2 linked regions of the Amycolatopsis mediterranei genome follow. The protein of the gene in region 1 binds, or shares a complex with, the protein of each later gene. Links are inferred from orthologs where the notes say so. Each region holds a gene or a part of one and is shown on either strand. Other genes may lie near its edges. The genes, in order: nusB and rpsJ.

Region 1 (3,308 bases):
ACCAAGGCCTACGGGCGGCTCGGGTTCGAGAGCCAGCACGTCAGCGTCGAGACCTACGAAGCGCTCCGGGAGCGGGTGCCCCTGGAGCGGACGCCCGGCCTCGTCGAGCAGCTGCGCGAAGTCAAGGACGAAGCCGAGATCGAAGCGCTGCGCCAGGCGTGCGCGGCCGCCGACCGGGCGCTGGACGACCTGGTCGCCGCCGGCGGGCTGCGGCCGGGGCGGACCGAGCTGGAAGTCGCCCGTGACCTGGAGAACCGGATGCTGGAGCACGGCTCGTCCGCGCCCAGCTTCGCCTCCATCATCGCCGCCGGTGCGCACTCCGCCATCCCGCACCACCAGCCGACGCACGCCGAGCTCGAGCGCGGCGACTTCGTGAAGCTGGACTTCGGCGCGACCGTCGACGGCTACCACTCCGACATGACCCGCACCTTCGTCCTCGGCGAACCCGCGGACTGGCAGCGGGAGGTGTACGACCTCGTGCACGCCGCCCAGGCGGCCGGGGTCGCCGCCGTCGTGCCGGGCGCCGAGGTGTCCGATGTGGACGCCGCCGCGCGGACGGTGATCGCGGACGCGGGCCACGGCGAGCACTTCGCCCACGGCCTCGGGCACGGCGTCGGCCTGCAGATCCACGAGGCGCCCAGCTTCGCCGCGACGGGCGTCGGTACACTGGCCGCCGGTATGGCGGTCACCGTCGAGCCCGGCGTGTACCTCGCGGGGCGCGGTGGCGTGCGCATCGAGGACACGCTCGTCGTGCGGGCTGGGGAGCCCGAACTCCTCACCCTGAGCACCAAGAACCTCGTGGTCGTCTGACAGCGGCCCCGAACCCGAAGATTCGACACAGGAGACTGCAAGCTCGTGGCCACGACCAACGACCTGAAGAACGGGCTCGTCCTCAACCTCGAGGGCCAGCTGTGGACCGTCACCGCGTTCCAGCACGTCAAGCCGGGCAAGGGCGGTGCCTTCGTGCGCACGACGCTCAAGCACGTGCTCACCGGCAAGGTGGTCGACAAGACGTTCAACGCGGGCACGAAGGTCGAGACGGCCACGGTGGACCGCCGGAACATGACCTACCTGTACAAGGACGGCGCCGACTTCGTCTTCATGGACGGCGACACCTACGACCAGATCACGGTCCCGGCCGAGGTCGTCGGCGACAACGCCAACTACATGCTCGAGAACACCGAGGTCCAGGTCGCGGTGCACGAGAACGAGCCGCTGTACGTCGAGCTCCCGACGTCGGTCGAGATCATCATCCAGCACACCGACCCCGGCCTGCAGGGCGACCGTTCGACCGGCGGCACCAAGCCGGCGACGCTGGAGACCGGCGCGGAGATCCAGGTCCCGCTGTTCCTGTCCACCGGCGAGAAGATCAAGGTCGACACCCGCGACGGCCGTTACCTGGGCCGCGTCTCCAGCTGATGCCGACGTCGAAACCCCACCCGAACCGCGGCGGTGCGATCAGCCGCCGGCAGGCGCGCCGCCGCGCGGTGGAAATGCTGTACGAGGCCGTCCAGCGCGACACCGACGCGGTCACGCTGCTGGCCGACCGGGTCGGCGCGACCGAGGTCGACCCGATCGGGGACTACACGATCACCCTGGTCGAGGGCGTGACCGGCCGGAAGACCCAGATCGACGAGCTGCTGGCCGAGCACGCGCAGGGCTGGACCCTGGAGCGGATGCCGAAGGTCGACCTCGCGGTGCTGCGGGTCGGGGTCTACGAGCTGCTCTGGGCCGAGGACGTGCCGGACCCGGTCGCGATCGACGAGGCCGTCGGCCTGGCGAAGGAGCTGTCCACGGACGACTCGCCGCGGTTCGTCAACGGCGTGCTGGGCCGGATCGGCACGATCGCCGACCGCCTCCGCGCGGTTCTCTAGGGCCGGCCGGAGGTCATGCCCGCTCAGACGTCGGCTTCGATGGCGAAAGTGTTGCCGTCCGGGTCCTGAAACCAGGCGATCCGCCCACCGCCGGCCCGGGCCGTGATCCCCTTCGCGTCGTGTTCGAGCTGGTCGTAGCGGGTGAACTCGACGCCGGTCGAGGTGAGTTCGTCGACGATCTCGTCGAGGTCGTCGACGTACCAGGTCGCCAGGGTGGCCGGGCTCTTCCCGGCGGTGACGGACTGGTACACGTTCAGGGCCGGTCCGCCACCGGATCCGTAGGTCCGGCTGCCGCCGGCGACGTGGGCGCTGGGCCCGGACTGCAGCGCCCGCAGGCCGAGCTTGCCTTCGTAGAACTCGACCGCCCGGTGGATGTCGGACACGGCGATCGAAGCTCTGACTCGGTACGCGCTCAGGGGCATGAGCCACCCTATCGCGCCACAAGACACGGCGAAGTGAGCGCGGATCGCGCTCTCCGCGAGCAGGGCTCGCCCCCGAACGAGCCCCCCGACGAGTCAGTGAGCGTCTCCGGTGCCCCACCGGGAACGCTCACTGCGTCGGTCAAAGCACATCCGGCGATCAGTCCTCCTTGGAAGGACGCGCCTCCGGCGGCAGGACGCCCCAGTCGATGAGCTGCTCGGTGAGCTCGCCCGGGGTCATGTCGTAGATGATCGCCAGGGACCGCAGGTCCTCGGTGCGGATCGAAAGCACCTTGCCGTTGTAGTCGCCGCGCTGGCTCTGGATCGTCGCCGCGTAGCGGGCCAGCGGGCCCACCTTTTCGGCCGGCAGCTGCTGCAGGCGCTCCAGGTTGATCACGATCTTGGTGGCGGGCTCGGCACCGGAGGGGACCCGGCCCTCGGGCAGCAGCTCGACCACCGGCACACCGTAGAAGTCGGCCAGCTCGGCCAGCTTCTGGACGGTGACGGCGCGGTCGCCACGCTCGTACGAGCCGACGACGACGGCCTTCCAGCGCCCACCGGACTTCTGCTCGACCCCGTGCAGGGACAGGCCCTGCTGCTGGCGGATCCCGCGGAGCTTGGCCCCGAGCGCCTTGGCGTAATCGCCCATCTGGTCGTTCTCCGTTCTTCACCCCCTCCCGGTCGGGGTGACCGGGCCGGGGGACTCGCTGAGTCGAATACTCAGAGTAATGGTTACGCATTGTTGTCACCAGGTCAAGCAGAAGCTTGCCGCGAATCACGCCACACCACCCGGAAGACTGAGCAAAGTGCCTGCTACTGTCGGTGGGAAAGCCCCGACCAGCAGGGGAACAGACGTCCTTTAAGGACCCGTCCGGTGAGGCGGGGAAGGAGTCCGGTTTGTCGTCACGCCCGCGTGACGCGGCTGGTTCGGCCGGGGAGCGCGAGCTCCTGACGGCCGGCGATGTCGCGCGCACGATCGCCCGAATGGCCCATCAGGTCATCGAAAAGACCGCGA
Region 2 (3,156 bases), 2.3 Mb from region 1 along the record:
TCCGGAATGGCGACCGAACTCACTTCTCGTCACTCCCTTCCGTGACCTCGCCCGACCGCGCGGAAGCCTTGACGGTCTTACCGCGGACGGGGCCGGCGACGAACGCGTCGTACGCGGCCTTGGTGAACACGACGTCGTCGTTGACCAGCACGTCGTAGGTGTTGAGCTGGTCGGCCCAGAGGATGTGCACCTCGGGCAGGTTCCGCAGGGAAACCCAGCTCAGCTCGTCGTCCCGGTGCAGCACCACGAGCACGCGCTTCGCCAGCGTGACCGCGGCGAGGGCGGCCTTGGCGACCTTGGTGTTCGGCTTCTCACCGGTCACCAGCTCGGTGACGACGTGCAGCTGGCCGGCGCGGGCCCGGTCGGAGAGAGCGCCACGCAGGGCGGCGGCCTTCATCTTCTTCGGGGTGCGCTGCGAGTAGTCACGCGGCGTGGGGCCGTGGACGACGCCACCGCCGGCGAACTGCGGCGCGCGGGTCGAACCCTGGCGGGCACGGCCGGTGCCCTTCTGCCGGTACGGCTTCTTGCCGCCACCGCGAACTTCGCCACGGGTCTTCGTGTCGTGCGTGCCCTGGCGCGCGGCGGCCTGCTGGGCCACCACGACCTGGTGCATCAGCGCGACATTGGCCTGCACGTCGAAGATCTCCTCGGGGAGGTCCACGGTGCCGTCGGCTTTACCGGCCGGGGTCTTCAGCTCGACGCTTGTCATTCGGAGTTACCACCCTTCGCGGCGCTGCGAACGAACAGCACGCCGCCCTTGGGACCGGGCACGGCGCCCTTGATCAGCAGCAGGCCGTCGTCGGCACGCACGGCGTGCACGGTCAGGTTCTGCGTGGTGACCCGGTCGTTGCCCATCCGGCCCGCCATGCGCAGGCCCTTGAAGACGCGGCCGGGGGTGGCACAGCCACCGATGGAACCCGGCTTGCGGTGCACGGCCTGGGCACCGTGGCTCGCGCCCTGGCCCTTGAAGCCGTGGCGCTTCATGACGCCCGCGTAGCCCTTGCCCTTGCTGGTCCCGGTCACGTCGACCTCGACACCGGCGGCGAACACCTCGGCGGTGATCTCCTGGCCGACCTCGTAGGTCTCGGCGTCGGTGGTGCGCAGCTCGGCGAGGAACCGGCGCGGCGTCACGCCCGCCTTGTCGAAGTGGCCGGTGCGCGGCTTGTTCACCTTGCGCGGGTCGACCGCGCCGAACGCCAGCTGCACGGCCGTGTAGCCGTCCTTGTCCTGGGTCCGAACCTGGGTGACCACGTTCGGACCGGCCTTCACGACGGTGACCGGGACAACCCGGTTCTGTTCGTCGAAGACCTGGGTCATGCCGAGCTTGGTGCCCAGGATGCCCTTCATCTGCCTGTCAGACATGAGTCTCTTACTCTCCGCCGCTCGCCCGCCGCTACTACTGGATGTTGACGTCGACGCTCGCCGGCAGGTCGATGCGCATGAGCGCGTCGACCGTCTTCGGCGTCGGGTCGAGGATGTCGATCAGACGCTTGTGCGTGCGCATCTCGAAGTGCTCGCGCGAGTCCTTGTACTTGTGCGGCGAGCGGATGACGCAGTAAACGTTCTTCTCGGTGGGCAGCGGCACCGGCCCGACAACACGGGCGCCGGTGCGCGTGACCGTCTCCACGATCTTGCGCGCCGAGGTGTCGATCGCCTCGTGGTCGTAGGCCTTGAGCCGGATGCGGATCTTCTGTCCCGCCATGGTGGCTGCTCGTTCCTTGTCGTCTCGTGCCGCTATCTCACAAACCCCGCTGGGTGTTGCCACCCTGAGCCTGGGTTTCCGCAGTTCAACGGCCCTGTCCCCGGTCCACGCGGTCGGGCGTGTCGCGCCCGACGCACAGACGGATCCCGCGGGATCGTCGTCTTGCCTGGTCTTCCTCAACGTGAGGAGGCTATGAGCCGGCTGACCGTCTCACCGCCCTTGCCCGCTCGCCTCACCCGAAGGAAAGAGCTCCGCGGACCGTGGCCACTCGCACCGGAGCGGCCGGATCCCCGAAGGGATCGGCCGCCCCAGGACGAGCAACCTGAATAGTGTCGCACACGTGATTTGACGCCCCGAACCCGGGGGTGTATTGCCCCCGGTGGGGCGCCTGAATCACTTGATGATCTTGGTAACCTGGCCCGCGCCGACGGTCCGGCCACCCTCGCGGATGGCGAAGCGCAGACCCTCGTCCATCGCGACCGGCTGGATCAGCGCGACCGTGATGTCGGTGTTGTCGCCCGGCATGACCATCTCGGTGCCCTCGGGGAGGGTCACGACGCCGGTCACGTCGGTGGTGCGGAAGTAGAACTGCGGGCGGTAGTTGTTGAAGAACGGGGTGTGACGGCCACCCTCGTCCTTCGACAGGATGTAGACCCGGCCCTCGAAGTCGGTGTGCGGGGTGGTGGTGCCCGGCTTCACGACGACCTGACCGCGCTCGACGTCCTCGCGCTTGATGCCGCGGACCAGCAGGCCGACGTTGTCGCCCGCCTGGCCCGAGTCGAGCAGCTTGCGGAACATCTCGACACCGGTGACGGTGGTCTTGGTCGACTTCTCGCGGATACCCACGATCTCGACCTCTTCGTTGACGTTGATCTGGCCGCGCTCGACGCGACCGGTCACCACGGTGCCACGACCGGTGATGGTGAAGACGTCCTCGATCGGCATCAGGAACGGCTTGTCGAGCTCGCGCACCGGGTCCGGCACGTTGTTGTCGACGGCGCTCATCAGCTCGAGAACGGCCTCGGACCACTTCTCGTCGCCCTCGAGGGCCTTCAGGCCGGAAACGCGCACGACCGGCGCGTCGTCGCCCGGGAACTCCTGCGAGGACAGCAGCTCGCGGACCTCCAGCTCGACGAGCTCGAGGATCTCCTCGTCGTCGACCATGTCGGCCTTGTTCAGCGCGACCACGATGTAGGGCACGCCGACCTGGCGGGCGAGCAGCACGTGCTCACGGGTCTGCGGCATCGGGCCGTCGGTGGCGGCCACGACCAGGATCGCGCCGTCCATCTGGGCGGCACCGGTGATCATGTTCTTGATGTAGTCCGCGTGACCGGGGGCGTCGACGTGCGCGTAGTGACGCTTCTCGGTCTGGTACTCGACGTGCGAGATGTTGATCGTGATGCCGCGCTGCTTCTCTTCCGGCGCGTTGTCGATCTGGTCGAACGCCCGCGACT

Evidence for each region.
Region 2: the proteins of nusB (region 1) and rpsJ are in contact, whole or in part, in a solved structure (PDB 3D3B), measured with the Escherichia coli proteins. The link is inferred for Amycolatopsis mediterranei from one-to-one orthologs.

Annotation. Positions count from the first base shown.
Region 1 is NZ_CP100416.1:3,021,418-3,024,725, forward strand. What follows is about bases 154-3,146. They hold nusB (transcription antitermination factor NusB), read left to right. Parts: upstream 154-1,418; coding sequence 1,419-1,874; downstream 1,875-3,146. Other genes in these bases: ISP_RS14450 (M24 family metallopeptidase), read left to right, coding at 154-810; efp (elongation factor P), read left to right, coding at 856-1,419; ISP_RS14465 (VOC family protein), read right to left, coding at 1,898-2,257; bldD (transcriptional regulator BldD), read right to left, coding at 2,454-2,942. Outside these bases: more of ISP_RS14450, read left to right, coding at 1-153; bifunctional pyr operon transcriptional regulator/uracil phosphoribosyltransferase PyrR, read left to right, coding at 3,191-3,308. UniProt on the Escherichia coli protein: Part of the processive rRNA transcription and antitermination complex (rrnTAC). The complex forms an RNA-chaperone ring around the RNA exit tunnel of RNA polymerase (RNAP).
Region 2 is NZ_CP100416.1:728,742-731,897, reverse strand. What follows is about bases 50-2,890. They hold rpsJ (30S ribosomal protein S10), read right to left. Parts: upstream 1,703-2,890; coding sequence 1,397-1,702; downstream 50-1,396. Other genes in these bases: tuf (elongation factor Tu), read right to left, coding at 2,096-2,890; rplC (50S ribosomal protein L3), read right to left, coding at 706-1,362; rplD (50S ribosomal protein L4), read right to left, coding at 50-709. Outside these bases: rplW (50S ribosomal protein L23), read right to left, coding at 1-23; more of rplD, read right to left, coding at 20-49; more of tuf, read right to left, coding at 2,891-3,156. UniProt on the Escherichia coli protein: Involved in the binding of tRNA to the ribosomes. Part of the processive rRNA transcription and antitermination complex (rrnTAC). The complex forms an RNA-chaperone ring around the RNA exit tunnel of RNA polymerase (RNAP).